3 regions of the Paenibacillus canaveralius genome follow, and region 2 is predicted to be linked to each of the others. Evidence: riboswitches for the same ligand, from Rfam matches in the RefSeq annotation. Region 2 holds a riboswitch; each other region holds the start of a gene.
The links. A riboswitch is a leader RNA that binds a small molecule or an ion and turns the genes downstream of it on or off. The one in region 2 is predicted to bind cyclic di-AMP.

Region 1: another riboswitch for cyclic di-AMP. It lies ahead of ABC395_RS06045 (3D domain-containing protein); the one in region 2 lies ahead of ABC395_RS20440 (TrkH family potassium uptake protein).
Region 3: another riboswitch for cyclic di-AMP. It lies ahead of ABC395_RS00955 (resuscitation-promoting factor); the one in region 2 lies ahead of ABC395_RS20440 (TrkH family potassium uptake protein).

The regions. Positions count from the first base shown of each region.
Region 1 is NZ_JBDFMM010000001.1:1,296,269-1,304,034, reverse strand. Features, by position in the region: gene ABC395_RS06050 (polysaccharide deacetylase family protein) at 1-821, shown strand, start outside; gene ABC395_RS06045 (3D domain-containing protein) at 869-1,822, opposite strand; cyclic di-AMP (ydaO/yuaA leader) riboswitch at 1,834-2,024, opposite strand; gene ABC395_RS06040 (hypothetical protein) at 2,288-2,509, opposite strand; gene ABC395_RS06035 (manganese catalase family protein) at 2,887-3,456, opposite strand; gene ABC395_RS06030 (spore coat protein CotJB) at 3,534-3,800, opposite strand; gene ABC395_RS06025 (spore coat associated protein CotJA) at 3,837-4,022, opposite strand; gene ABC395_RS06020 (glycoside hydrolase family 84 protein) at 4,252-6,837, shown strand; gene ytvI (sporulation integral membrane protein YtvI) at 7,291-7,766, opposite strand, start outside.
Region 2 is NZ_JBDFMM010000001.1:4,525,995-4,536,544, forward strand. Features, by position in the region: gene sdhB (succinate dehydrogenase iron-sulfur subunit) at 1-75, opposite strand, end outside; gene sdhA (succinate dehydrogenase flavoprotein subunit) at 78-1,850, opposite strand; gene ABC395_RS20415 (succinate dehydrogenase cytochrome b558 subunit) at 1,843-2,520, opposite strand; gene ABC395_RS20420 (LysR family transcriptional regulator) at 2,813-3,712, shown strand; gene ABC395_RS20425 (hypothetical protein) at 3,985-4,110, opposite strand; gene ABC395_RS20430 (cation:proton antiporter) at 4,185-5,465, opposite strand; gene ABC395_RS20435 (potassium channel family protein) at 5,484-6,146, opposite strand; gene ABC395_RS20440 (TrkH family potassium uptake protein) at 6,161-7,504, opposite strand; cyclic di-AMP (ydaO/yuaA leader) riboswitch at 7,564-7,713, opposite strand; gene ABC395_RS20445 (CPBP family intramembrane glutamic endopeptidase) at 7,892-9,550, shown strand; gene uvrC (excinuclease ABC subunit UvrC) at 9,850-10,550, opposite strand, start outside.
Region 3 is NZ_JBDFMM010000001.1:212,467-223,016, reverse strand. Features, by position in the region: gene glmU (bifunctional UDP-N-acetylglucosamine diphosphorylase/glucosamine-1-phosphate N-acetyltransferase GlmU) at 1-128, opposite strand, end outside; gene spoVG (septation regulator SpoVG) at 244-528, opposite strand; gene ABC395_RS00995 (RidA family protein) at 643-1,029, opposite strand; gene purR (pur operon repressor) at 1,046-1,870, opposite strand; gene ispE (4-(cytidine 5'-diphospho)-2-C-methyl-D-erythritol kinase) at 2,042-2,896, opposite strand; gene ABC395_RS00980 (small, acid-soluble spore protein, alpha/beta type) at 3,224-3,403, opposite strand; gene veg (biofilm formation stimulator Veg) at 3,582-3,863, opposite strand; gene yabG (sporulation peptidase YabG) at 4,247-5,125, opposite strand; gene rsmA (16S rRNA (adenine(1518)-N(6)/adenine(1519)-N(6))-dimethyltransferase RsmA) at 5,188-6,108, opposite strand; gene rnmV (ribonuclease M5) at 6,157-6,702, opposite strand; gene ABC395_RS00955 (resuscitation-promoting factor) at 6,808-7,929, opposite strand; cyclic di-AMP (ydaO/yuaA leader) riboswitch at 8,216-8,411, opposite strand; gene ABC395_RS00950 (ABC transporter ATP-binding protein) at 8,700-9,443, shown strand; gene ABC395_RS00945 (ABC transporter permease) at 9,440-10,550, shown strand, end outside.

The sequences.
Region 1 (7,766 bases), 3.2 Mb from region 2:
CCGCTCCACAGGCATTACCTGCGGTGCCGCTCCTTTTACCTTCTTTACCGGCTAAAAAAGTTAAAAAAACAGCCGCTCCCACACCGGAGCCGAAAAAGAAAGACGTCCCCGTCCAAAAACATCATCAGACGGGTACTCTCCGGAAATCGGAGCAGCGCAAGCTGAGTTTAGCCGAGATTCATCATAAATACCCGACGGTTTTCCGGATGAGAGGAACTTCCCAAGGAAAAAAAATCGCGCTCACGTTCGATGACGGGCCCGATCTCAAATACACGCCGCAAGTGCTGGATATTTTGAAAAAGAATCAAGTAAAAGCTACTTTCTTTGTAATCGGGAGCCGTGCTCGGGCACACCCCGAGATGATCGGCCGGATGGTACGGGAAGGACATGTTGTGGGAAACCACTCGTACAGTCATCCTTTTATGCCCAAACTGACCGCCTCGGAGTTTTCTTCGCAAATTATGCGCACCCAAGACATTATCAAACAGTTGGCCGGCTATACGCCGCGGCTGGTGCGGCCTCCTTACGGAGCCATCAATGAAGAGCAGGTTCGCTGGATGTCTGACCACCGCCTGCTGGTAATAAACTGGGACGTGGATTCCCTGGACTGGAAGGGATTGTCGGGCAAGCAGGTGTATCATAACATCGTGGATAATGCCCGGGCCGGTTCGATCATTCTGCAGCACAGCGCGGGAGGAAACGACAAGCACGATCTCAGCGGTACGGTTTCGGCCCTCCCCGATCTGATCCGTTCCTTGAAATCGAGCGGCTATAAACTGGTCACGGTTCCGGATCTGATGGGAATATCGAAAGATCTTTAACGCGCAAAAAGACGGGAGCATCCGCTCCCGCCTTCTTTTCGGCTCTGTTATTTAAGAATGTATACTTTCACACTTTGGTAGCCAAAGTTATTTACTTTCTCTTTGGAACCCGGAACAAAAATATCGATCCGGCTGCCTTTGATCGCGCCGCCGATATCCGTCGCTTTGGCGATCATCCCCTTGGCCGGAAGACCCGGGAAAGCGTAACCCGTCACATAGACGGTGGAGCCCAGAGGAATCACTTTCGGATCAACCGCGATCGTACCGACGGTCAGTTTGTTGCCGTAGTAATCGATTCCGGCATATCCGCCGTTCTCGCTCGGGTCCGCGGAATAAGCGGATGCCTTGATGTTCAGCACTTTTTTGTATTGTACCTGCTTGCCCGCAGCCGTTGTCAGCGTCTGGCCTGATTTTGCGGCAGCCGATGCGGCTTTGGCGGCCGGCTTCTTAACGGCTTTCTTCTCTGTAGATTTCTTTGGCTCGGAAGCCTGCGGCTTGCCGTTCTTTTGGAGTGCCTCCGAAGGTTTTATGGCGTCCGTCCGGCTTGGCACGGCTGATGCAAGCTGAGCTTGCGGCGGTTTTTTTACCGTCGCATTTAAAGCTTTTAGCTGTTCGGGGGCGGCTTCACCCGCAATTTTGAGCTCGCTTCCTGCCGGCAGATTCAGCGGATCCGCCTCAGGATTCAACGATAAAAGATCAAGAACGTCCATACTCATTTGGGAAGCGAAATTCCACATGGAATTCGGTTCGGATAATACTAGAATTTGATTTTCCGGTGTCAGGAAGGGTTGGGGAAGTTCCGAATCGGCTGCTTGTCCGCCGGTATCGGTAAGACCGACTGCAAGTTCCTGATAAGATTTGGCCAGTTTCCAATACAACAGGCCGTCGTTTTTAGCCGCTTCCGTTTCAGCCGCCTGGGACTGGAATGCGGAAGAGACCGCCACCACTGCACCCAGCAGCAGAGTAGCGCAAGTTTTTTTCCAATGATGCTTTAAAGCCATAGTTGATGTACGCTCCTTCTCGGTATTGCCTACGAGGTTAGTTGTCGGGTTCGGACTGAGAAGTCGCCCACGCTGCTGCCAGCGATTCACCCCTATCGGACGCCGCGTCATACAAGTACGGTTCCGAAATGAATCATCCCCCGCACCTCATCCCCCTCCTGGAAAATCCGGGAAAAGGAAGAAGTTTCGGCTCTCTACACAAGCTATCACATACATCTTTAGAAACAAACACACACAAATTGGCAAAAAACACATTTTTCATTTTTTTAATCCGCCGATTAATCCGGAGCAATAAGCTGTTCCAACAAGCCTATCGATACCTTTCTTGCCTTTAACACTTGCAATAACGCAGAGCGCAAAATTAACGCCTTACTCATCATACCCTTATGTAATTCTCATCAGTTTCTCAGAAAAGACGCCGTTTATTCACCTTTCCGGCAGGTAATTCATCCCACCAGAGGAAATTTATTTGGCGATTCGTTTGTTCTCTCTCGGTTTTTCTTCTATTTTTATGACTGCTTTGCTTTGTGCCGATTCCACAGTCGGACTCCTTTTCCCTTCGTAAATATCATCGAAAGGACGAAACGGCACGTTATCGGACCGGTCGAATTCTTTCGGTTTTCGCAGTCCTAATGATGCCGCTAATAGAACTAGCATGCCGATCAGCAGACTTAAAGTGATCCCCATAATAGCAGCCTCCTCATACTTCCAAAATCTAGGTTTGATTCCTAATTACTAAATAACTTATTCCAGTTTATCATACTTATAGGTAAAATGTGGTATTTTATTCCGGAAAACAGACGAATTTTTTACGATTTTTCGTAGGTGCGACATAATTCTTGCCTATTTTCTTCTTCTAATAACCGGCTCTGAGACAGTATCATCGTTTAAAAAGATCGGTTTATATGTCACTTATATATAAGTAAGACACCTTCAGCAGGGGAAATGTTCCGGTAAATTTAGTAATCTTATTCAATTTTTCCATATCACTCGAAAATCCGCGTACCAAACTCCCGTAAAATTCCTGAAAAAAGACGGGTTTCCCCGTCTTTTTGCCCGGTCCGCTAGAAAATTTTCTGGGCGGCCCTTTCGTCTTTAAGTATTTCCACCGCTTCGCGGAATCGCATCGAGTGGACGACTTCCCGTTCGCGCAGAAATTTCAGGCCATCCTGAAGATCGACGTCATCCGTCAGATCAATGAGCCACTGATAGGTGGCGCGGGCCTTTTCTTCCGCCGCGATATCTTCATACAGGTCGGCGATCGGATCGCCCTTCGCTTGAATGTAAGACGCCGTCCACGGCACACCCGACGCGTTTTGGTAATACAAAGCGGAATCGTGATTGACGTAATACTCGCCCAATCCCGCCGCTTTAAGCTGTTCGGGAGTCGCATCTTTCGTCAGCTTGTAGATCATCGTGGCAATCATTTCAAGGTGAGCGAATTCTTCGGTCCCGATATCATTCAGTACCCCGATCACTTTGCCCGGAATGGTGTAACGCTGGTTCAAGTAGCGCAGCGCGGCAGACAGCTCCCCGTCCGCACCCCCGTACTGCTCCATCAGAAGTTTGGCCATGTGCGGATCGCATTTGCTTACACGAACCGGATACTGCAGTTTTTTCTCGTAAATCCACATTGGAATCCCTCATCTCCTTGAGCACATCCGTGCTAAATCTTCCGGCCAGGCCATACCTGCAGTTCCCTCCGCACACGTTACACCTGCCACGGCCAGGGAGCTTCGGCCCATTCCCAGGTTTGCTGCGGCAGGGCATTTTGCCCGTACTGAAGAAGCGGTCCATACAGACGCTCGTATTCCAGCGCGATTTGTTTCCGTTTTTGGGAAAATTCATTGAACTGCTGCAAAGCGTTCCTATCTTCGGGATGGGTATCCAAGTACAAGGTCAGTTCGACCAGTACGAAATCGGCCGCTTGCAGATCGTGCAGAAGCCGGTAATAATTGTCATCCAGCTGTTTTTGCATAGTGTTCGCTCCCCTCTTTTTCGCTTTCCGGCCGGCTTAGCACTTGGGTTCGTAGTTGCTGTAAAGCTCCGGCCAAAGGGTACCGAGCTTCAAAGCTTCATAAGGACTGAACTGCGGCAGGCACATAGGCTGGAACTGGATAAACAGGTTCGGCGGTGTTACGTACGTTTTGACAAGTTTCGGCGGACAGGGATCAAACGGCCCCACGAAGGGGTGGTACATGCGGACTTCAGGATACAATGCGCTTCCTCCTTGTAACCGGTAATGGTGTCGCTCTGCAATACCATATGGCATTCGCCCAGTCGGGGTATGGGCGGGCGCCCAGATTCATGAAATAAAAGCGGAATAATCCGCAAGGTTGTCATCTCTACCGTCTCTATGAATATCTTATGATAGAAAGAGAGACGATCCGGGGAAAGCTTTTTCCCTTTCAAAAAAGGAGTGAGATGGCATGACACATCATCCGAAAACTCCCCTTCCGTCCCCGCCCCCTCAGCAGATGGAATACAGCGGGTATACGGTTCCGTTGTATTCCGCCGCCGGAATCCTGGCGGGCGCGGATACGTCCCCCGAAGCTCTGCTGGAACTGCGGAGTCTTCTTACCCGCTCCGGCGTCAAGCGCGTCGTTCCCTGCAAAGACTGGCATTCCGCCGCCAAAATGCCTTTGGCCGTCTATATCGGCAAGCTGCCGGCCGATCCCGCCGTGCAACGGGAATTCCGCAGCCGTCGCAGCGGCGATCCACTCGGAATTCCCGAGGAGGGCTACACCCTTGCGGCACGCCGCGGCAAACGCGGCGGCAGCATGATCGTGCTGGCGGGCGCGGATCATACGGGCACGCTTTATGCCGTCCGTACGCTCAAGCAGCTCATCCGTAAAGGCCCGATGATGGCCGCGGTGCCGGCCGTCACGATCCGGGACTTCCCCGCGTACCCCGTCAGGGGCGTTGTGGAAGGCTTCTACGGCGGCCCGTGGTCCCCCGACGACCGGGTAAATCTTATCGCCTTCCTTGGCGATCATAAAATGAACACGTACCTGTACGCTCCGAAAGATGATCCGTACCTTCGCGACCGCTGGCGGGAGCCGTACCCCGAAGAAGAGCTGCGCCATATCCGCAGGTATGTGGACGCTGCCGAAAAAGCCGGCGTCCGCTTCGTTTACGCGCTCTCGCCCGGGCTCGACATCTGTTTCTCATCGAACGAGGAATTTCAAAAGCTGACTGCCAAAGCCAGCCAGATGTGGACGCTCGGAGTCCGCCATTTTTCTCTGCTGATGGACGATATTTTCCAGAATCCCAACTGTGCGGACGATGTGCGGAAGTTCGGCGGGGACGAAAGCCCCGCTGCCGCTGCGCAGGCTTATCTGCTGAACCGCTTCAACCGCGAGTTCGTGGGGGCGCATCCCGGAGCTTCGAGGCTCATTACCGCGCCGACGGAATATTACCAGGACGGCAGCAGCCCTTACCGGAAACGCTTCGCCGAATTGGTAGACCCCGGCATACTCGTCTGCTGGACGGGAATCGGGATCGCTCCGGCCGTTGTCACTTCCGAAGAATCCGAACGGATCCGCGCGGTGTTCAACCATGACATGCTCTTGTGGGATAACTATCCGGTGACGGATTATGTCCGTGAAAAGCTTTTTCTCGGACCTCTGGAGGGCCGGGCCGCCGATTTGCACAAGCACGGCCAGTTCGGTTATTTATCCAATCCGATGGAGCATCTGCAGGCCTCTTTGCTTGCTTTGTTTACTTCAGCCGAATATGCCTGGAAGCCCGAAGCTTATCAGCCCTGGGAATCCTGGGAAAGATCGCTTAAGGAATTCGGAGGACCTCTTTATAAGGAACTGCGGATTTTTGCGGAAAATCATCTGTCCTCCGCCGTTCATACCGGCGAATCTCCGAAGCTCACAGCTCTTCTTGCGGATTTCTGGGAAAATTTCGAGAAAGGCGTACCGGAGAAAGCCGCCGCACGTTTGGCCGCATATTTCGGCTCTATGCGCAGGGCAGCGGTACGTTTGAGTCAATTGCCCAATCCCGATTTCGTAAGGGAAACGTCGGACTGGCTGAAAAAGACCGGCTTTTACGGAAAAGCCGGAGAATCCGCCGTCTCCCTGCTGCTGGCGATGATGCGGGGCAGCGATGAAGAAGCCGACGCCCGGTACTCCGCCTACGCCGCCGTCCTCACGCAGGATACCGTCGACATCGAGGTCGCGGAGCCGAGAACAGGCTCGCGCCGTATCGACGGCGAGAATCGCGAGCGGGGTGAATCCGAGCTTATCCGGTATACAGCGGAATTTGGGGCAACAACCGGGACGAACGAGTGGGGTTACGAGGTGACGGTCGTGAACGGACGCATCGTCCGGGAAGGCGGCAACAACTCGGTCATCCCCGCCGACGGCTATGTACTCAGCCTTCACTCGGGCCAAGACAGAGAATGGCTGAAAAACATGACGATAGTAGGCGCGAAAGCGGACATCCGAGACGGGAGCGTAACCATCTCGGTCGACAAGGGAATCTACCCGGTCCCCAACAAAAAAGTTTCGGCCGACGGAGTCATGGAGCCGTTCCTGCAGCGGGTCTCGGCGGCCTACGAGATGTATGTCCGGTGGCGTGAGAACCGCGGGTTCACCGATCCGATCAGCACACTTCCCGCCTGGGAGGGCAACGTGCCCGCGAACATGACCGACGGCAGAGCGGACACGTATTTCTGGAGCGGCAGAGCTCCGCAATCCGGAGATTACGTGGGCGTGAATCTGGGGCAGACGGCGGAGGTACGACAGATCCGCATCAGTCTGGGCCACCCGGACCCCGCCGCTCCGCAGGCAGGCGACCTCATCCGCAGCGCTTCTCTGGAAGCTTCGCTGAATGGCCTCAGCTGGACGAAACTGGCGGAGTTCTCTGAGCAGCGGGAGATTGAATACATTCCCGCAGCCCCCTTACGCGCTCACTTTATCCGGCTGAAAAGCAGGGCGCCACAGACCGAGTGGGTCATGGTCCGCGAGTTCTCGGTCACGGCGGACCGTGACCAGGCGGCGAACTGATCAAGGGCGAAATGCGGGCGTGGACTCCCTTGCAGGTTTAACGAGACTCAGTAGTTTTAAGGGGAGTTTGTGTTCTGTCTTGTCCTGTCGTGGTTTGTGGGGGTTTGATTCGTGGTTTGTGGGGGTTTGATTCGTGGTTTGTGTTTGTTCGTGGTTTGTGTTTGATTCGTAGTTTGTGGGGATCGATTCGTGGTTTGTTTGGATCGATTTGTCGTTGACGGCGCATTCTGGCGGATTCACGATCCGTATGCGGTCGATTCGTGTTTGATCCGTGGCTCCTCCGTCCTTTCATCAAAGCTTCACCAAAAATACCTTAGACAAGTTAGACGGTTCGTTGTGCGGATTATTTGGCGGCTGCTTGATTTCAAAGCGGTCCCGCATCTTATAAAAAGCCTGTCATCCCGGAACATAAGCTCTCCGGGCGACAGGCTCTTTTTACATGGAACAAACCTTCTAATCCAGGTTAATCTTGAACTGCAGAAGTCCGACCTGCCGCATTGTTTGAAAAAGAATGACAAGCAGCGGCCCCAAAAACATGCCGGCCACGCCCATCAGCTCGAATCCGATGTATAAGGAAATCATGGCCGCAAGCGCGCTGATTCCGACTGAATTGCTTAAAATTTTCGGTTCGATAACCCGGCGGGCCAGCGTAATTACGATAAACAACAGCATGATCTGCATAGCCATGCCCGGGTCGCCCAGCAGCATCCTGTAAACCGCCCACGGAAGAAAAACAAGTCCCGTTCCGATTACCGGCACGAATTCCATAAACATGACGAGCAGGGCAATCGCAAGCGGATAGTCGGTGCGGATAAACAAAAGGCCGATCAGGGTCAGCACATAGGTAAGCATCGACATCATAACTTGGGCGTACATAAATCCGAATAACGCCTGACGAAGGGACAGGATCAAGCTTTCGACTTTTTCAC
Region 2 (10,550 bases):
CGATTCCGGGCTGTCTTGACGGGTGACGATAAACTTGACCGTTTTGCTTGGTACTGCTGTTTGCGCTTCGGCCATGATCAATGCCCTCCCTCTTTCTCTTTCTTCTTCTTGTCCGTAGTGTAATCGCGTTTACGCGGTGCGATAAGCGATACGTCTACGTCCTCGTATTCGATAACCGGACCTTGAGGGGTCCACTTCGCTTTGGTCGTCTTCAGGAAGTTGTCGTCATCGCGTTCAGGGAACTCCGGCTTGTAGTGAGCGCCGCGGCTCTCGTTACGCAGAAGAGCGCCCAGCGTCATCGCTTCGGAAAGTTCGAGCATGTTCCAGAGCTGTCTCGTGAAGGCTACGCCCTGGTTGTTCCAGCGTGCCGTATCCGTCATGTTGATATTCTGGAAACGTTCTTTATATTCTTTAATCTTGACGATCGTATCTTCGAGATTTTTGTTGTAACGAACGACAGTCATGTTCGAAGTCATCAGCTCGCCAAGCTCTTTGTGGATGACGTAAGCATTTTCCTTGCCGTCCATTTTAAGCAGGCTTTCGTAACGATCGGTGTGCTTCTGCTTCTCGCGGTCAAACATGGCGGTGGACATATCTTCCACGTGCTTGTCGAGACCTTGGATATATTCGATTGCTTTAGGACCCGCCACCATACCGCCGAAAATAGCGGATACGAGGGAGTTCGCGCCGAGACGGTTCGCCCCGTGAACGGAGTAATCGCACTCGCCTGCCGCGAACAAGCCCGGAATGTTCGTCATTTGGTTGTAATCGACCCAGATGCCGCCCATCGAATAGTGAACCGCAGGGAAAATCTTCATCGGAAGCTTCCGCGGATCGTCGCCTGTGAATTTCTCATAAATTTCGATGATGCCGCCCAGCTTAACGTCCAGTTCTTTCGGATCTTTGTGGGACAGATCCAGGTAAACCATGTTCTCGCCGTTGATGCCGAGCTTCAGGTCGTTACAAACGTGGAAAATTTCACGGGTCGCGATATCACGCGGTACCAGGTTTCCGTAAGCCGGGTATTTTTCCTCAAGGAAGTACCAAGGCTTGCCGTCTTTATACGTCCATACGCGTCCGCCTTCACCGCGCGCGGATTCGGACATCAGGCGGAGCTTGTCGTCGCCCGGAATCGCGGTCGGGTGAATCTGGATGAACTCGCCGTTCGCGTAGTAAACGCCCTGCTGGTACACGGCGCTTGCCGCCGTACCGGTGTTGATAACGGAGTTCGTCGTTTTGCCGAAAATGATACCGGGACCTCCGGTTGCCATAATAACGGCATCGGAAGAGAAAGTCTGAATTTCCATGTTGCGCAGATCCTGGGCCGCGATCCCGCGGCAGACGCCGTCGTCATCAATGACCGCGCCGAGGAATTCCCAGTGCTCGAACTTCGTGACGAGTCCCGCTGTTTCGAAACGGCGGACCTGCTCGTCGAGCGCGTAAAGCAACTGCTGGCCTGTCGTAGCGCCGGCAAATGCCGTACGGTGGTACTTCGTACCGCCGAAACGGCGGAAATCAAGAAGACCTTCCGGTGTCCGGTTGAACATAACGCCCATCCGGTCCATCAAGTGGATAATGCCGGGAGCCGCGTCACACATCGCCTTAACCGGCGGCTGGTTGGCGAGGAAGTCGCCGCCGTATACCGTATCGTCAAAGTGCTCCCAAGTGGAGTCGCCTTCGCCTTTCGTATTAACCGCACCGTTGATGCCGCCTTGGGCGCACACGGAGTGGGAACGTTTTACAGGAACCAGGGAGAAAAGCTGTACGGGCACACCCGCTTCCGCTGCCTTAATGGTTGCCATCAGGCCGGCCAGACCGCCGCCGACGACAATTACTTTTGAATTAGCCATTGCTGGTCACCCCTCCGATCATTCCGCTAACGACAGGAAGCTCCTGAAATTGCGGGTCTTTAAATGCTACGAGAGATGCGATGAACATCACGGACATAACAAGGAACAAGCCGATCCAGATATAGGAAGATACGCGTTGGGCACGCGGGCCCACCGTGATGCCCCAGCTGACGAGGAACGACCACATGCCGTTTGTAAAATGGAAAGACGCGGCGATAACGCCGATTACGTATATAGTCAGCAAAAGAGGCTGAGATACGATGTCATGCATCGTCTGTCCTAAGCGTTCATGCTCTACGTTGCCGATTGCCACTTGAAAACGCGTTTCAAAGAAATGCCATGCCACGAACAGGAAGGTAAGAACCCCCGTGATCCGCTGCCACAAAAACATCTGGTTGCGGAAATAGCCGTAGCGGCTTACGTTGTTGCGGGCCGTGAACGCCACGTACAGGCCGTAAACGGCATGGTACAGCAGCGGAATCCAGATCCCGACGATCTCGAGCACAAGCACGAGCGGCAGGCTGTTCAGCCAGTTGATTTGATCCACAAACGCTTCAGGTCCCTTAGTTGCTTCAAAGTTGGTAAGCAAATGCTCGATCAAGAAGAAACCAACCGGAATAACGCCAAGCAAGGAATGCAGCTTGCGGTTAAAATACGAGTTCTTGCCCATTAGTAATGCTTCCCCCCTCAAATTTTCGCCTCGACACGATACGTCTCGACAATTCCAGACAAAACCAAATTCCATTGTACTCCCCTGTCCGGGGACCGTCAACCGCCAAAAAAGGCACACTCATCGCTTTTTCCTGCCTCGGATTAGCGACAATGAGCCGAAATTTTTGTGAACAACTGGTGACATATACATCGTACCTCTTTATCGCTTATAATGGAATTGCTGTTTTTTTATATTCATTATAATATTTTTGCATAATAAGAAGAAATTAAACCCCAGGGAGGCACGGATTATGGAACATCTCGACGTTTTTGCTGTCGTTGTCGAACAGGCCAGCTTGAATAAAGCGTCGCAGGTGCTAAATTTGTCGCAGCCTGCCTTATCGCGCAAGATCATGAAGCTCGAGGAGCAGCTCGGCGTCCAGCTCTTCTCCCGCAAAGGCAAGCGACTCGATTTGACCCGGGCCGGCGAGATCGCATACGAGTATGCTTTGGAGCAGAGACAGGGCGAACGCCGTTTCATGCAGACTCTGTACGAATATAAAACCGCCGGGCGCCATATGAGCCTGACCATCGGAGCGAGTCTGACTACGCTGCAGACCACACTCCCCGAGCTCGTGACGATGTACCTGGCGGAATATCCGTCTACGGACATGAAAGCCCTCACCGGCAAGACTCACGAGATCGTCATGATGGTCAAAGAGAAGAAAGTCGACATCGGCCTCGTCGCCTCCTCTATCGACCAGCCCGGCCTTGCCTGCGAGCCTCTTTTCGACGACCATCTCTGTCTGGTGCTGCCGCAGGGCCATCCTTACCTGGAACGCGAGGAGCTGTCCATCGCCGACTTGAACGGCCTCTCGATGATCCTCTTCTCCAAGGGCACCTGGTACCGCGTGCTCACCGACGAGCTGTTTCACCGCTTTTTTATTTTTCCCGACGTCAAAATGGAAATCGACTCGTTCGAAGCGATCATGCGGCTCGTCGTTACGTGCCAGGCGGCCACACTGCTGCCGAGGTCGTACCTGCACGACCGTTCGTCCGAGCATGACGGGCTTTGCGTCCGGGAACTGCCCGAGCTTATGAAAACGCCGCGGACCACCTCGCTGATTTTCGTGAAGGAAACCCACCAGAACGAGGCGGTCGCGCATTTCATCCGCAAGGCCAAGGCGCATTTCGCGGGCTTAAGCCAATAAGCCGGGACCAGGCAAGGGCCGCAGCCGCGCGAGCGCCTGAAACCCTTATGCGGTGAGGCCCCATATCTCGGCTATCCTCGCAAGTTGGCGGCCCCATCTTGGTTGTACCCGTACGTCTGTTGCACCCGTATGTCACTTGTGCCTTATGCCGATTGTGTCCTTATGCCGATTGTCCATATCTCGATGAGGCCCGCATCTCGATTGTACCCGTATATGGGCTGTGCCCACTCGGTGATGCCCACCGTAAAGCGGCTATACGTCGTGCTTTTCGGTTAAGCCTGAATGTCGGCTGTGCCGTCAAGCACGCCGATGCTCCGGAGAGGCCGTCTGAGCGCCCCTGCCAGCACTGCATAGAACCTGTCCGCCCCACGGCCTGTAGGGGTTCTTTTTTTCGTCAAAAAAACCGCCCCTGCGGGAAGCAAAGGCGGTTACGGTTTCCATTGGTTTTATTCTCCGAATGCGAAACTTTCCATTACTGCGGTCTCGGCTTCGCGGGCGGAACGCTGTCTGCGCCTCCAATGCCCCCTTCAGCCTCCTCAAGGCCCAGCTTACGCGCCACAAAGGCCGTGGTGCTCGCCTGGAACAGGATGGTGATCAGCACCGCCATAAACGTAACGGACGCGATCAGATCCGCTTGGGCGATGCCAAGCCCGGCCACCATGCCGGAAAGAGCCGCAGGAATAACGCCGGTTTCCCTCACCCAAAACATGAACACAATCTCTCTCCAGGTCCATTTCGCTTTGCGGTCCGGCAGCGTGCAGACAAGCACGGCCAGCGGACGGGCGATTAACATAAACACGAAAATAATGCCGAGACTCGGCCACAAATACTTGAGGAGCAGCGGAAAATTAACCTGGCTGCCGAGCAGAATGAAAATCAGCATGCGCATCAGAACGGTCACATTTTCCGAGAAATGGTTCATCTCCTGCTTCTTATCTTCCATATGCAGCTTGAAGACATCGGAATTGCCCCAGATCAGCCCGGCCGTGAACGTGGCCATAAAACCGCTGACTCCCAGTTGCTCACCCGCGAGGTAAGAGCCGAAAGCCGCCGCCAGCATCAGAATGGTCGCGTAATCGCGCAGGAAACCGATTTTGACGTGCGCGGTCAGGAAGGCTCCCGCATACCCGATAACGGCGCCGACCGCCAGCCCGCCCAAAGCGGTTTTCACAAACTGCCATGCGCCGGAAGCGACGGATACCTGCTCCGTTCCCAGAAGAACGGCAATCAGCGAGAAAGTAAGAATGGAGCCCGTCGCGTCATTGAATGCCGACTCGCTCTCCACCGTCTCCCGCACCTTGGTGCGGATGCTCACCTGCTTGAACACGGGAATGAGCGTAGCCGGATCGGTGGAAGATATGATGGCACCGAGCAGAAGCGCGTGCAGCCAGGGCAGGCCGAGAAACCAGTGGGAAGCGACCGCGACCGCCCCGCACGTAAGAATGACGCCCGGGATGCTCAGCAGCGTGACGGAGATCCAGACATTCTTCAGCCCGCTCAGCCGGATATTGCGTCCTCCGTCGAACAGAATGAGCGTCGAGCCTACGACCAGAATGAACTGGTTGGTCAGCGAGCCGCTCGGCTCGGCGATCCAGTGAAACGCTTGTCCGAAAATCATCCCCGCGATCAGAAAAAGGGCCACATCGGGCAGGCGGAGCCACCCCGCCAATTTGCCGAACAGCATGCCCAGCACCACGATCAGGATAAATAAATACAGCTCATAATCAATGAGCTGTGTAAAACTGTTCTCCATGCGCATACGCCCCTTATTTTACCGGATTACGCGGCTCTCAAACGTATCGATCTGCTCTTTCGTGCCGATAACGACCATAACGTCTTTCTCGTGCAGGACATCTTCGGCGGTAGGTGCGATAATCACGTCGTCCGTTTTATTGATGGCGACGATGCTGCATCCGTATTTGGCCCGCGGATCAAGCTCCTTCAGGGTCAGACCGGATATACGCCGGGATACGACGAGTTCGGCGATGGTGTAGTTTTTGGACAACTCGATATAATCGAGAAGATTCGGCGACACAAGCTGATGAGCCACCCGCACGCCCATGTCCCGCTCCGGAAAAATAATCCGGTCCACGCCGATTTTCTCCAGCACTTTGGCATGCTGATCGGTCAGCGCCTTCGCGACGACCGTTTTGACGCCAAGCTCTTTCAGCAGAATGGCGGCCATGATACTCGCCTGGATGTTGTCCCCGATAGCCACGACGGCGCAGTCGAAATTACGGACGCCGAGCGAGCGGAGAACCTCTTCGTCCGTCGCGTCCGCCACTACGGTATGGGTGAGCTTGTCGCTCATCTCGTCCACTTTCTCTTCGTCTCTGTCGATGCCCAGCACCTCATGCCCGAGCTGAGTCAATTCTTTGGATAAACTGGAACCGAAGCGTCCGAGTCCGATAACTGCATATTGAATGAAAGCCATTGTTTTGTTTCTCCTTAACCTATCGTGATTTTTCCTTCGGGATAACGGTAAAGCTCTTTCTCGGCCTTAGGCTGCAGCGCGTAAGCCAGTGTAAGGGGACCGAGACGTCCGGCGAACATGGTGAGGGCGATCATGACCTTACCGAACAGGGTAAGCTTCGTAGTCAGCCCCAGGGTGAGTCCAACGGTGCCGAATGCCGAAGTCACTTCATATAAAATCATAAGAAACTCATGATCTTCCGTCGTAGACAGCAGCATGGTGACAAAAATAACAAGAAAAAGTGCAAACATCGTCAGCGTGATCGCCTTCAAAATTCGTTCCTTGCCGAGACGGTTGCGGAAGAAGACGATATCTTCTTTGCCTCGCACCATCGCGACGATGGCTCCAACAAGCATCGTAAACGTAGTCGTCTTGATGCCGCCCCCGGTAGATCCCGGAGAAGCCCCGATAAACATCAGGATGATCATAAAAAATTGAGTGGCCTGGCGGATAGAGGCGAGATCAAGCGTGTTCGCCCCCGCCGTACGCGGTGTGACCGATTGAAAAAACGAAGCGAGAATCTTGCCGCCGAAGTCCAGCGAGCCCAGCGTTTTCGAATTGGAATACTCGAAGATGAAAATCACGAGTGCTCCGGTCACGATCAGAATACTTGTGGCGCTCAGCACCACTTTGGAGTGAAGGGTCAGCCTCTTCGTTTTCCGGTAATCCATCACATCGGACATCACGATAAAACCGATTCCGCCCAGAACGATGAGCCCCATCGTCACTACATTGGTAATAAAGTCGTCGGCGTAAGCGGTCAGTGAAGTGAAGGGGCCCGTGATCGGACCGAACAGGTCAAACCCGGCATTGTTGAAAAAGGAAACGGCGTGCCAGATGCCATAGTACAGTCCCTTCGGAAAACCGAGATCCACCGACCAGCGGGCCGTGAACAGGACAGCCGCTACTCCTTCGATCGTCAGCGAGTAAATCAGTACTTTCCGGAATAGGCGTACGATACCTTCCATGCTGCCCTGGTTCAGGGCTTCCTGGAGCAGCAGTCTTTCGCGGAGCGATATCTTCTTGCGCAGGATGAAGGCAAAAAGCGTCGCCATGCTCATAAAACCGAGGCCGCCGATTTGAATGAGCGAAATAATTACGATTTGCCCGAACGTCGTAAAATGCGTTCCGGTGTCAACCACGACCAGACCTGTCACACAGGTGGCCGAGGTGGCCGTGAAAAGGGCGTCGATAAACGGAAGCGGAAGCCCGTCCGTTGACGAGATCGGCAGCATCAGCAGGCCGGAGCCGATAAGAATAATGAGCGCGAACCCGAGAACGAGAATCTGCGGCGGCGTAAATCTCGACTTTTTTAACACATGATTTCCTCCTATATGAAGCACAAAAAAGACACTGGAGTCCCACTGCCCTTTCGGTTATGGTTCCTGCTGGTCGCCTACGAAGTTAGCTGACGGATTCGGATGTACAGGCCACCCTATTTACCCTGCCCGATTCAGGCACAAGCGGTAAAATTCACCCCAATGTATGGTTCCCCCGTTTTCCTGCGGAAATTCGGCGTATGAAGTTGTGAGAAGAAATGATCATCCGCATTATATATCTGTTATTAAACAAGCACAAAGCCCTTTTAACCGGATTTTACGGCAGGAAACTTAGACAATCTTCCTGCAGCTAACTGGGAGACACGAATTGGCATCCTTACGCAAACTGTGATACGGTAAAAAAAACGATCGGAGAAGGAGCTGACCATGAAAAAATACGGTCCGGATAAACCGCTGCTGCTTCTGGCCCTGACCGGATTCCTTCTGTATGCGGCCGTGGTTTATATCTACAATACCGGGGCCGCTCCGGCCGGTTCCGATCCTTACGAAACGGCAGCCACCATTACGAAAGAACAGGCCGCGGACGCGGCGGTCGAATGGCTGCGGCAGCGGACTGCCACCGATGTCGAAAGCGGTACCGGCAGCGTTACGGCCGGAGGCTCTCCCGGCACTTTCGTCAGCTATCAATCGGAAAAGGAACTGAGCGGCTACCTGACCAAAGAGAAGCTTCAAAAGGTGTATGACAAAAGCTACGCCGGCCGGATACCCGTCGATTATTACCGGGTAGAGCTCGCCGAGCCTTCTCCCTCCGACCGCAAGTGGATTATCGATATCCATATGACGACGAAAGCCGTCATCGGCTGGACGGGCACCGGCGGCGAAAAACGGGCGGCCGTGACCGCTCTCGATGCGGAGAAGCTCGCACGGGAAGCGATAGCGAAGCAGGGCTACGAAGAGGCGGAGTTCAAGCGGATCAGTCCGCCTGCCGCCAAATCCGGCCAGCTGCTGTTCGAGCGGCAGAAAGAGCCGGTCGGGGACGCGAAGCTGACGATCGGTGTGGAACTGGAGGGCGCCTCCGTTTCCTCGTTCACCCAGTCGTTCGCTCTCCCAGCCGCTTTTACCGCATGGCTGGAACACCAGGAGGATACCGCCTCCATATGGACACGCATCAGCTTGTGGGGCAATGCCCTGATGGCCCTGATTGCTCTGGGCTACACCGTGCTTAAATGGAGAACGGTCGATTTTTCCCGGGGCGTCCTGTTAACGGCCGTGTATGCCGTGATCTACGTCATGAACAACATCAACATGTACCCGGCCTACAAAGCCGGCAGCACACTGACGAGAAGCGGCCAGGAAGCGATGCTTTCGATCGTGCTGATCAACTTCGTCACACTGTTGATGGCCGCAGCCGTCTACTTCTCTTTCACGGCGGGCGAAGCCTTGTGGAGACGCGAAGGAAAATCCGTCATCCCCCGCTGGCGCGACGCCGACTTCGGTTCGCTCGTCACCCGCGGCATGGTGCAAGGGTATTTGCTCTGCCTGTTCCTGCTCGGTCTCCAGCAGGTGCTGTTCCTTGTGGCGGAGAAAGGCTTCGGCGTCTGGTCGGTGAACGACCCGATGTCCTCTCCCCGCAACATGCTTCAGCCCGCCCTGCTTCCGCTGATGGCTTGGGCGGCGGGCATATCGGAGGAAGCCACCTTCCGGCTGCTCGGCATCGCCCTGTTCAGCAGGCTGCTCCGGTACAGATGGCTGGCCGTGCTTGTGCCCAGCCTTATCTGGGCGGCGGGGCACACCGCCTACCCCATCTACCCCGTTTACACCAGGCTGATTGAGGTAACGGTGCTCGGCATCGTATTCGGCTGGGCCTTCCTGCGGTACGGCTTCCTTACCGCCCTGTTCGCCCATACGGCAATGGACAGCATCCTCATGGGCCTGTCCCTGCTAACGGGCGAAGGAATGACGGCAAGCACGCCTGCGCTCGGCCTGCTCTATATGGCGCTGCCGGCAGCCGTCGCCCTGGCGGTATCCTGGCTTCACAAGCTGGGGATGATCCGCGCAGGCAGGCACAACAGGCGGCCCGTCTAGGATCTGCGGCGGCTTCGTTAGAAGCGGCTTCGATGTGTCCGAATACATCCGTATATATCCGCATACAGTAGAGCCGCCGCAGTCTTCCAGGGACTCGGCGCTTACACGGCAGCGGCCGTATGATCGGCCCTTATTACGCGATGCCGTGGTCCGGCCCAGCCCTTAATAAAGCCGAGTCGGACATCACGGCGCAAGGGGCATCGCCCTTCGGCACTGAACCGGCCGGAAGGAAGCTCAAGCGGAAAGCAGGCGATTGTTTATTACGCAAGCGATCGTCCGTACTAAAAAAGAGGAACCGTCTAAATGGACGGTTCCTCTTGTTCTTGTTCTCCCCGTAGAGCGGTCAATATTTGTGCGGCGAGTTTCTCGCCGATTCCCAGCGGCCGGAAGTCTTCGACTGCGGCTTCTCTGATTTTTTTAACGGAGCCGAAATGCTTTAGCAGAAGCTTCCGGCGTTTCTCCCCGATACCCGGAATGGCATCAAGCTGCGAAACGACCATCGACTTCGCCCGCCGCTCCCGGTGGAACGTAATCGCGAACCGGTGGACTTCGTCCTGGATCCGCTGAAGCAGGTAAAACTCCTGGCTGTCGCGCGGAATCGGCACAACTTCGGCGGGGTCGCCGGCCAGCAGCATCGCGGTTTTGTGCTTCGCGTCCTTGGAAAGGCCGCACACCGGGACAAACAGCCCCAGCTCGTTCTCCAGCACGTCGATCGCGACCGACATCTGCCCCTTGCCGCCGTCCACGATGATCAGATCCGGCATCGCGAGGTTCTCTTTCAGTACCCGCTCGTAACGGCGGCGGATAACTTCCCGCATGGACTCGTAGTCGTCGGGTCCCTGTACGGTCTTGATCTTGTACTTGCGGTACTCCTTCCGGTCCGGCTTCCCGTCCGTGAAGACGACCATCGCGGCCACCGGATCGGAGCCCTGGATGTTCGAGTTGTCGAATGCCTCGATCCGTGTGACCGGCCCCGTACCGAGCCAGCTGCCGAGATTCT
Region 3 (10,550 bases), 4.3 Mb from region 2:
ATATGTTCAAGTGTATCGAGTACGTGTTCCACCATCGGTTTTCCGCAGACGGAATGCAGCACTTTGTACAGCTTGGATTTCATTCGTTTCCCTTGTCCTGCGGCCAGTACAATCGCCATCAGCTTCAACTTCAATCCACTCCTTCTTCTCCTCTGGGTTTCACCCATGACTATATCTTATCTGCCGGAAAAAGAAAAGAGAGCCCTGCAGGAACAGGACTCCTTCTGCCAAAACCGGCGTTGATTATGCGCCTTCTTCAATAACTTCCTCTTCCGCAGCCGCACGGTCGTACTCAGACAAAACCGCCGCTTGAATCTTCTCGCGGGTTGTGGATGAAATCGGATGGGCAATATCACGGAACTCCCCGTCCGGAGTCCGTTTGCTAGGCATTGCAACAAACATTCCATTATTGCCGTCAATGACGCGAATATCGTGTACGACGAATTCGTTATCGATCGTAATGGAAGCAATCGCCTTCATTCTTCCTTCGGAATTCACCCGGCGAAGTCTGACATCTGTAATTTGCACTGTGTTCACCACCTTTTTCCATTCGCAGGACTTGGTGTATACTTCCACATTTTCGTGCAAATTCCTTCTGGATAAAGAGGAAAAATTTAGATTTTCCTGAAATTAAATGTGCTCTTAAACGTTTTCGACAGCTATCGCCGCAATCAGTTCGATTTCGACAAGCACATCTTTCGGAAGCCTTGCCACTTCTACGGTAGAGCGCGCCGGCTTATGTTCGCCGAAGTAGGAAGCGTACACTTCGTTAATGGCTCCGAACTGGTTCATATCTTTAATAAAGACGGTCGCTTTGACCACGTTCTGGAGAGTCGCCCCCGCTTCTTTAAGTACCGCTTGAAGGTTCCGGAACACCTGATGCGTCTGCTCCGTAACGCCGCCCTCCACGAGCTGGCCTTCGGCATTTAACGGAATTTGCCCCGATGTGAAAACGAGATTGCCCACCTGTACCGCCTGGGAATACGGGCCGATAGCGGCCGGTGCTTCATTCGTTGAAAGGATACGCATAACTTTAAACTCTCCTTTATTCGGAATCGAAATAATTTCCAGGAACGACGGTTACTTGTTTCGTTTTGGAATCGACGCCGGTCAGCTTGGCCAGAGAGATGTAATCCTTCACCAGCTCTTCCTCGACCTCGTTCGATTCGATGAACACGCCGACACCGCCGACCGTCGCTTTGAATTCGCCCAGCAGGTCCACCATTCCCTGAATGGTGCCGCCCGCTCTTTTGAAATCGTCTATGATCAAGACCCGCGCTCCTTCCTGGAGCGTCCGTCTGGCCAGGGACATGGTTTGTATGCGTTTGCTGGATCCCGAAACATAATTGATGCTTACGGCGGACCCTTCCGTGGCGTTGCTGTCGCGGCGAACCGTCACGACGGGCAGGTTCATAAAGGAAGCCGTCGCGTAAGCAAGCGGAATGCCTTTGGTCTCTACCGTCATCACGACGTCCAGTTCTCTGCCCGCGAAAGCGGTAGCGAACGTTTTGCCGATTTCGTTCAATACTTGAGGCCGCCCCATAATATCGGCCATATACAAAAATCCGCCCGGCAGCACGCGTTCCGGCTGCTCAAACTGATTGCACAAATCCTGCACGAATGAAAGCGACGCTTCCTTGGCAACCTTCGGAATGAATTTCACGCCTCCGGCAGCACCGGCAAGTGTATGGAGTTCTCCGAGTCCTTCGTCCTCGAATACCTCTTTAATAATCGCCAGATCTTCACTGATCGAAGATTTGGCCGAACTGTAACGTTCCGCGAATGTAGTCAGCGGTATGAGCGTATGCGGCCGAAACAACAAATACTGCGTCATCTCAACCAACCGAGCGCTTCGCTTCAATTTTTTCATGACGCACCCCTAATAAAAACCGAATATTATAAAGAGAATATACCATTTTTGTCCGTCTTTGTACAACCTATACAAGGAAAACATCACATTCGGGACACGACCGTCCCCGTCGGGACAGAAAAAAAGCTCCTCACCGGGAGCTATCGCAGCGGATCTCGAATGCCCGCTGCCTTACGGAAGCATCCGTACAGCGTATACGTCCTTGCAGAATCCTCTCAGCCCGTTATAGATCCGGGCCACTTTGGCTTCCTTCGAGACGAGCCCGAACACGGTCGGGCCGCTTCCGGACATGAGCACGCCGTCAGCTCCGAGCCTCATCATCACTTCTTTCATCTGCCGGACTTGAGGATAAAGCTGGAGTGTCACCTCTTCGAGCACGTTGCCAAGGCTTTCGCACAGCTCGTCGAAACGTTTATGCCGGATGGCCTCCAAAACCTGCCTGGTGTCAGGATGATGGTTGATACCCGCGGCATTCAGTTTCCCGTAAACCTCGGAGGTCGACACGTTGATGGGCGGTTTGGCGAGAATAACCCAGCACTGAAGAGGGTTGTCCACCGGGTGCAAGATCTCTCCGCGGCCTGTTGCCAGCGCGGTCCCCCCCGTCACGCAGAAGGGTACGTCCGAGCCCAGCTCGCCGCCCAGCTTCTGCAGTTCCTCCGTGGGGATGCCGAGTCCCCACAGACGGTTCAGCCCGCGCAGCGTAGCCGCCGCGTCACTGCTTCCTCCGGCGAGCCCGGCGGCCACCGGAATTTTTTTGTCCAAATGTATATAGACGCCCTTGCGGACGTCATACCGATCTTTTATGAGCCTCGCGGCCTGGAAGGCGAGGTTCTTCTCATCAAGCGGGATGTAGCCGGCCTGACTCGAAATGATGATCGTATCCCGAGGAAGTTCCTGCATTTCGATTCGGTCGGCCAGGTCGACCATCGTCATAACCATTTCCACTTCGTGGTAGCCGTCTTCCCGTTTCCGTAACACGTCCAGGGACAGGTTGATTTTGGCCGAAGCTCTTTCGTATATTTTCACAACGGTCACCTTCTTTTGGGCGCTTTGCCGATAATAGCTTCACATATTATAGCAAATGCCTCTAAGAAAAGCTAAAGCTTCCGGCACAGGTCAAATACAGGCGGGCCGGGCATTTCCCATTTGTTCACTTATTTATTAACAATTGTATCCCACATTAAACATACAGCCGCGCACCTACGAATTTTAAGGCAGCAGGAACATTCCGCACCGGCCATTTTCGTATAACGCGGTTGAACGGAAAGAACGGCAATAAAGTAGTTCCCTACAAGATAAAAGCCCTATTTTCGCTTCTTCCCGACTTTAACGCTCCATGCTGACATCCGTGTCTTATGGACGGCGTTTTGCAGCCTGCTCGGCGATCTGGAGAGCTCTTTTCACCATATTCCCCGCATCTTTACTCCGTATCCCGCCCCAGCCTTCACGCTCGACGGTCTCATAGAAACCAAGGTCCTTTGCGAGCTCATATTTAAACTCATCGGACATGACGCCTCTTCTTCTTCTGCTCATCTTAGTTCCTCCTTTAGGGTGCGGTTGCGGTAGGGTTGCACCATTAGTATGCGTCGGGAACCGGAATGTCATTCATGCGGACCTGAATACGGACAGGAAAGCGCCGCTTGTCCCCTTCCGCTGCTCAAAAGCTCCCGGAAAAGCAAAAACGGCAGCTCCCAAAGGAGTGCCGCTGGTCTTAATGCTGTATATACGTGATGCGGAGTTCTTCTGCTGCGTCATCGTCACAAACCGTAACTTCAACGGATTCGGTCAAAATATCCGCGTAGCTGTACGAGACCCGCTTAAATGTTTGTTGTTCCTGGTCTAGCTTTACGATAAAAACAGAAGGGTAGGTTTCTTCCAAAACACCGAAACGCTCAATGGTTTTCCGACGGCCGCCATTTGCTTTCAACATGATTTTCTGTCCAACATGAGGCTCAAGACTGCGTTTGATTTCCAACAGCGCATTTTTAGCCATTGTGATCTACCACCTCTTTCTCTGTTTATTATACCTTAAAACAGTGTGTTTGTCAAACAAGCTAAATATTATATCAGCCGGACAAATACGTTGTCAACGGTATAAAATCCTATTTTTAAATCTTTACCTAAGCGTAGCTTTTGTCAAAACCTGAAGAATTATGCATCGCTGCCTTTTACGAAGCTCTGACAGCCCCAAGAAGCCACACTTCCGCTGATGAACTCATCCACATAAAAAAAGCGTACAGTCCCTTGTATCCAAGATACATGGTTCTGTACGCTTATTTTAAACGCCGGGCAGGTGCTGCTGAAGCCGCACCCTTTATTCCCAAACTTGCAAGCAGCGCTTCCTCTTATCGCCTCGCCAGGCACCCCGTCAGGAGCTTAAACAGTGGCTTCCGCAGTCAGATTCACGAGCCGGGGCACTCCCATCCGGTAACTGCCTCTCGTTTCAATGCCGCCGACTCCGTCAAGGCCCGTCACCGTAACTCCGGCCAGGTCTGCCATGGATACCGTGTCGCGAATCGATGTGTAGGACGCTTTGGCGGCTATGCACAGAGGGTCCAGCGCATGTATGAGCACACGGGCGGGGGAGCTTGCGAAATTCGCTCCCGCCTGCAGCAGCGCCTCAAAGTGGGACTGGCAGGCACCCGCTACGATCGTCAGGGCGTCCCGGTTGCTCTGGTACTGCCGCGCGACCTGGACGGCTCTGACGAAGTGAAGCGAGTTTTTATAGCTGTCGAGCTGGTGTACGTCCAGCTTCTTTCTGTTTTTCAGCAGGCCGTCATGTCCCGTGACAACGACGATGTCGGGCTTCACCTGCGGCAGAAGCCGCTGCAGGGTGACAGCCATCTGAGATTCGCTCACATAGAAGCCCTCCGCAGGAATGCGGAGCTCCCCGTACAAATTCATGCTTTTGCGCAGATAGTTCGGGTCGCCGTCCAGATGCAGGATTTTACCCGGCATCTCGAAATATTGCGTATTCTCGGGCAGCTTATTACGCACCAGATTATCGTTGAGCCGGTACAGCTCCTGACGAAACTGGCGGATGCTGCGGATTGTCTCGCCTACCCTGGGCAGATTTACTCTCGGAAAGTCCGAATCGCGGACGGCCGTTACGCGGGATAAATCGGCAATGGGAGCGTCCGCCAGCAGGCGAAAATCGACGCCCCGAAGAATCGCCCTTGTCGTATCGATCTCCTGGATTCGAAAAATGATATCGTTGCCGTAGGATTTGCGGGTCGCCAGATCGCCTTGCCTCATGAAGCCATCCCCTCCTAAGCCTATCGTATGGCAGGGGTGGGCAATTGGTGATTAGCCCGCTTCTATTTGCTGCAGGTGGGGCAGTTCCGCAGAGCTTCCGTCACGCGGCCGTATTCTTCCATGCTGAGCGTTTCGCCGCGGCGGCTGGGCTCGATGCCCGCCTCCAGCAGAAGAGCCTCCAAATCGCGCTTGTTCTCTTTGGAGAAGAACCGGGCTCCGAGGTTGTTATAGATCGTTTTGCGCCGCTGCGCAAAGCTGGCTTGTACCACCTCGAAGAAGAAGTCTTCGTCCGCCACTTCGACGGGGGGTCCTTTGCGCAGACGCAGGCGGATCACAGCCGAGTCTACGTTCGGCTGCGGCACGAAAACGGTGCGCGGAACGATCGTGACCAGTTCCGCTTCGCAGTAGAATTGTACGGCGATGCTGAGGCTGCCGTACTCCTTGCCGCCCGGCTTGGCCGCCATCCGGTCCGCCACTTCCTTCTGGATCATCACGACGATGTTTTCGAGCGGAAGCTTCTCTTCGAGCAGCTTCATGATGATCGGCGTCGTGATGTAATAAGGAAGGTTGGCGACGACGCTGATTCCGGACAAGCCGGAGAATTTCTCCTCGATCAGCTGTCTCAGATCGAGCTTCAATACGTCGCCGTGAACGACCTCGGCCGACGGATAGGGCGACAGCGTCTCCCGCAGGATGGGGAGCAGACGCTGATCGATCTCCACCGCGACGACACGCCCGGCTTCCTTCGCCAGCTGCTGGGTTAACGCGCCGATGCCGGGCCCGATCTCCAGCGCTCCCTTCTCGGGAGAGAGCTCAGCCGCGGAAATGATGTTGCGCAGGACATTCCCGTCCGTGAGAAAGTTCTGTCCCAGACTTTTTTTGAGCACGAGATTGTGCCGGTTTAGAATATCTTTGGTGCGTTTGGGCGTTGCCACATCTTCAGAAGCAAAGAACGGGCCGCCGCCTTGTCCATTTGAGTTCATAGTCATCCTCCAAGCTTCCGTTCCTGACGGAAGCCGCCTCTGCGTAAATTATTGCTCCGGACGGTCCAGCTGCTCAACGGCAGCCTCGAACTCTTCCCGGGAAATTTGAAAAGCGGCGCAGCGCTTGTAAAACTGCTTACCATTACAATACCCGATTCCGAGCTTTTTTCCTACTTCGAGCCTTCTGGCCGCGGCATCGGGGTGAACAATAAGGCCCGCCGCAATCAAATCTTCCCAGGTTAACAATGATACGGCGCCTTCATACTCAGTCTTCACGTTGGCCAGGGCCGATCTTATGGCCTCAGGCGTCGCGTTCTCCACTCCGATGTCGCCGCGCTTCTCCGCAAGTTCCTGGGGGAGAAAAGCGTGCTTGCAGCCGGGAACCTTGCCCGAAATGATTTTACGGATGCGTTCGCCCGCATGGTCCGGATCCGTAAAGACAATTACCCCTCTTCGTTCCTGGGCCAGCCGGATACGATCCAGAATCGCCCGGTTGATTGCCGATCCCCCGGTTTCGATCGTATCCGCTTCGACCGCCCGCTTGATGGCGGTTGTATCGTCTTTTCCTTCGACAACAATGATTTCTTTGATCATGTTCTTATCCTCTCTTAAGCGCACAAAAAGAAGAGGGCATCCCTCTTCTTTTTGCATACGGTTTGTTACCGGTTTGTAAATCTTCGTTACAGGTAACATGTTATCCTAATCTTGTGTCGGTTTATTCGGGCCGATGACATAAACGGTATATCCCCGTTTCACACCGAAAGTCTTCGCATAACTCATGCTGTCGAAATAAACGTCCATTTTCTGGTTTTTAATGGCACCGCCCGTATCTTCCGCACGGCGGTATCCGATTCCTTCAATGTACACCCACCAGCCTAACGGCACGACGGATGGATCCACGGCAATCGTTTGGCCCTGTACGGGTTTGGTTCCGCTGGCCGTCCGGTTACCGACGCCCGGCTCTTGGGAAGAGTAAGCGGTCAAGGTAACGTTCTTTAATATTTTCTTCGCGTCTATGTTGGTACCTGCTTTAGTTACCTGCTTAGGCTTAACCGGTTCGGATGCGGCTGCCACCGTAACGACCGGATTTTTTGTGCCTACAGCCACAATCTTATCCACACTGGCGTTTTTGACTGCTTGATCGATAACCTGCTCGGATACGAGTTTTCCGTTTTCGAAAATCTTCTCTTTCTTTTTGACCAATACGCCTTCCTGGCCCTCCTGTACGACCTGCTCCTTGCCTTTCAGCAGATCTTCATCGGATTTCTTGACCACACTGAAAGCGATCGGCTCCGAAATTTCTTCCGTTTCTTTCTTCACCCGGACAACTTCGATAGCCGCATTGGCTGAAAGCACCGTGTCTTTGGCCGGAGTCACTTTGTCGTGCTCACCCAGCGAAATATTTAAATCTTGCAGAACTCTATCTACCGTTTTCGCAGTGGTGTGCACCGTTTGTGTCTGCCCGTCGGCAGTTAGCTGCACGGGTGATGCATGATCGATGACAATCTTCTGACCGTCTTGAATCTTGCCGTCCAGCGGCATAGATACCTGATCGTGCTCACCGATTGTAATGGCTTGTTCATCCAGTAGGCGCTGCAGGACCCATTGTCTTGTTTCCACAACGGTTTCTCGTCCGTTTACCACCAATGATACGCTCTTACCAGCCGTACCGTATAACAACACCAAAAACATGAAAGTCAAAGCGAATGAAATGATAGCTGCAAGGATGATCATACGCAAGTTTTCATGCTTCCATCGCAATGCGAAGGACATGCTGGATGATCGCTTAACATGGGTCTCTGGTTGCGAGATATTGCCCACTTCTTCGGTCCTCCTTCAAAGCCTCGCCTCTGTGATACGCATGATGATTTGGACGCGACTTAGGTTTATTTGGCGGTTCCTAACGGAACCCTTGCAATTGGCTTCTTTCCCGCCGGCTGACCGGTTGCTCTCAGTCTTTACGGGGTCTGCATCACCTCCGCTTGATGTTTACCTGTATGCGGGTCGAATACCCGTCCGATATGGAACAAAAAAGGCCATCGGAAATAGAAAGCTTCCCGGTGGCCTGTGTGTGAGCGCGACTAAACAGAATGACACGACAGTTGGTTATCTCTCCCGGTACGCTTACGAGGTTAGCTGACGGATTCGGGCCGTGGGAGCTGCCCTACTCGCCGGCGGTGCTGCCTGCACCTGCCATTGAGATTCACCCCAAATTGTTTCCTGTTGTATCGGCTCAAAAGCTGTGCCGACCTTGACAGCGGTTCCCCCGTTTTCCTTTTACGGAAACTCAGCGTTAAAACTTGGCGTTTATTAAGTTATCATGAAAGTATATTACGCTCAAATATCCAACCTGTAAAGGGGTCATATTCCTTAAAAATAAGCAAATTTAACCAAACCAACGGCATTTATCTAATTATCTTGCAGTCGTTCTCCTTTTTTCTCCCGTTATCTCGCTTCTAGTTTTCCCCATTTCCGCCGTTCCGCTTGGGGATTGGGCTTCCAGGCATTTTTTGACTATAATAAAAGATACGGCAAACCGCCCGAAAAGGCCCGAAGCCGCAATAACCGATTGAAGAAAAGCAGGTGAAGGCATGGATCCAATTCTTCACATTTCCCGTCTCAGCGGAGGCTATTTACCCGGAAAACCGATTCTGCGCGATCTCGAAATTACAGTCGGACAAGGTGAAATGGTCGGTCTGATCGGACTCAACGGAGCAGGGAAAAGCACGACCATCAAACACATCCTCGGACTTCTGAAGCCCCAGGAAGGCAGTGTCCGCATCCGCAACCGGACCTTGGAGGAAGATCCTCTCGGCTACCGGTCGTCGTATTCTTTCGTCCCGGAGTCTCCCGAATTGTACGACGATCTGACGATTGAAGAGCATTTGGAACTGACGGCGATGGCTTACGATATTCCGAAGGAAGCGTTCAAGGAACGTGCCGGCCGCCTGATGAGCGAGTTCCAGATGGAGCCCAAGCGCAAAAGCTTCCCGGGCCAGCTCTCCAAAGGGATGAAGCAGAAAGTCATGATCATGAATGCGTTTCTTGTCGAGCCCGCGCTTTATGTCATTGACGAGCCGTTCCTCGGTCTTGACCCGCTGGCGATGCGTTCTCTTCTCGACATTATGGCGGATTTCAAGAGCAGAGGCGCAAGCTTCCTGATCTGTTCCCACATCCTGGCCACGATCGAAAGATACTGCGACCGGTTCGTCGTTCTCCATCAGGGGAGAATTCTTGCCCAAGGCACGCTGGAGGAATTGAGACAACAGACCGGGCTGTCCGATGCGACGCTGGACGAGCTGTTCTATGAGCTGGTGCGGAGGAATCCGGCATGAACCAGGAAGCAGCCGTTCACAGAGCGGGCACGGCCGGGGCTGTCCGCCAGCTGTGGAAGCGCAGATTCGACCATTACCGGCAGGAAACGTCCCGCTACTGGGCTTATGTCGCAAGAAGCCAGTTTTTCGGTTTTCTTTTCCTGATTTTTATCGTTTCTTCCTATTATTATGCAAAAATCCTTCAGCAGCTTCCGACATCTTTTCCCTACATTTGGATTGTTCTGCTCCTCCTCGTTCCGGCTCTTGCGGCCGGCTCGGTGCGAACCCTTCTAAAGAATGCGGACCGGGTATTTCTGCTGCCTCTGGAACCCGTTATGAATGTGTTCTTCCGGGCGGCTTTCCGCTACAGTTTGGGAATCCAGGCCGCACGCTCCATTGTCCTGATGCTGATTGCTTGGCCTTTGTACAAACACTGCACGGGCACGGAGGGACAGCCTTTATGGCTGATGGCGATTTTTGTTCTTCTAATAAAAACAGCCAACCTGCTCGGATCTTGGCAGGAAGGCCGTTTTTCTTCTCCCGGATGGCGTCTGGTCTCGGCGGGGTACCGCTGGATCGCAAGCGCGGCAGTCGTCTTCGCCTTGTTCGGTACGGGCCCGCTTCCGGGCGGAATCGTTCTCTTGGCGGGACTTGCCGTCTGGGCGGTCGCGTACAGGCTCGGGCCCGGACAACGGGCAATGGGCGTCGCCTGGGATTATCTCATCGACAACGACCGCAAGCAGCAGTACCGGCTGTACTTGTTTTTCAGCGGATTCGCCGATGTGCCGCAGCTTCCGGTGCGGGTGAAGCAGAGACAATGGCTGGCGGGCATTACGAACCGGTATTCGTTCCGTTCTTCCTCGCTTTACCCGTATCTCTTCACGAAGACGTTCGTCCGTTCGGAACTGCTCGGCATCGTGGTTCGGATCACGCTCGTGGCAGGTCTGGCGGCCGCGGCCGTTCAGTCCGCGCCGGTAGCCGCCGCCGTGTGCGTCGTGGCCCTGTTCATCTCGCTGATTCAGCTCACCTCTCTGGAGCAGTCGCACCGCTACACGTTCTGGCTGCAGACCTATCCGGTAGATCCGCGCCGTAAAGTGGACGCCGTGGTACGGATCATCAGTGCCGCCT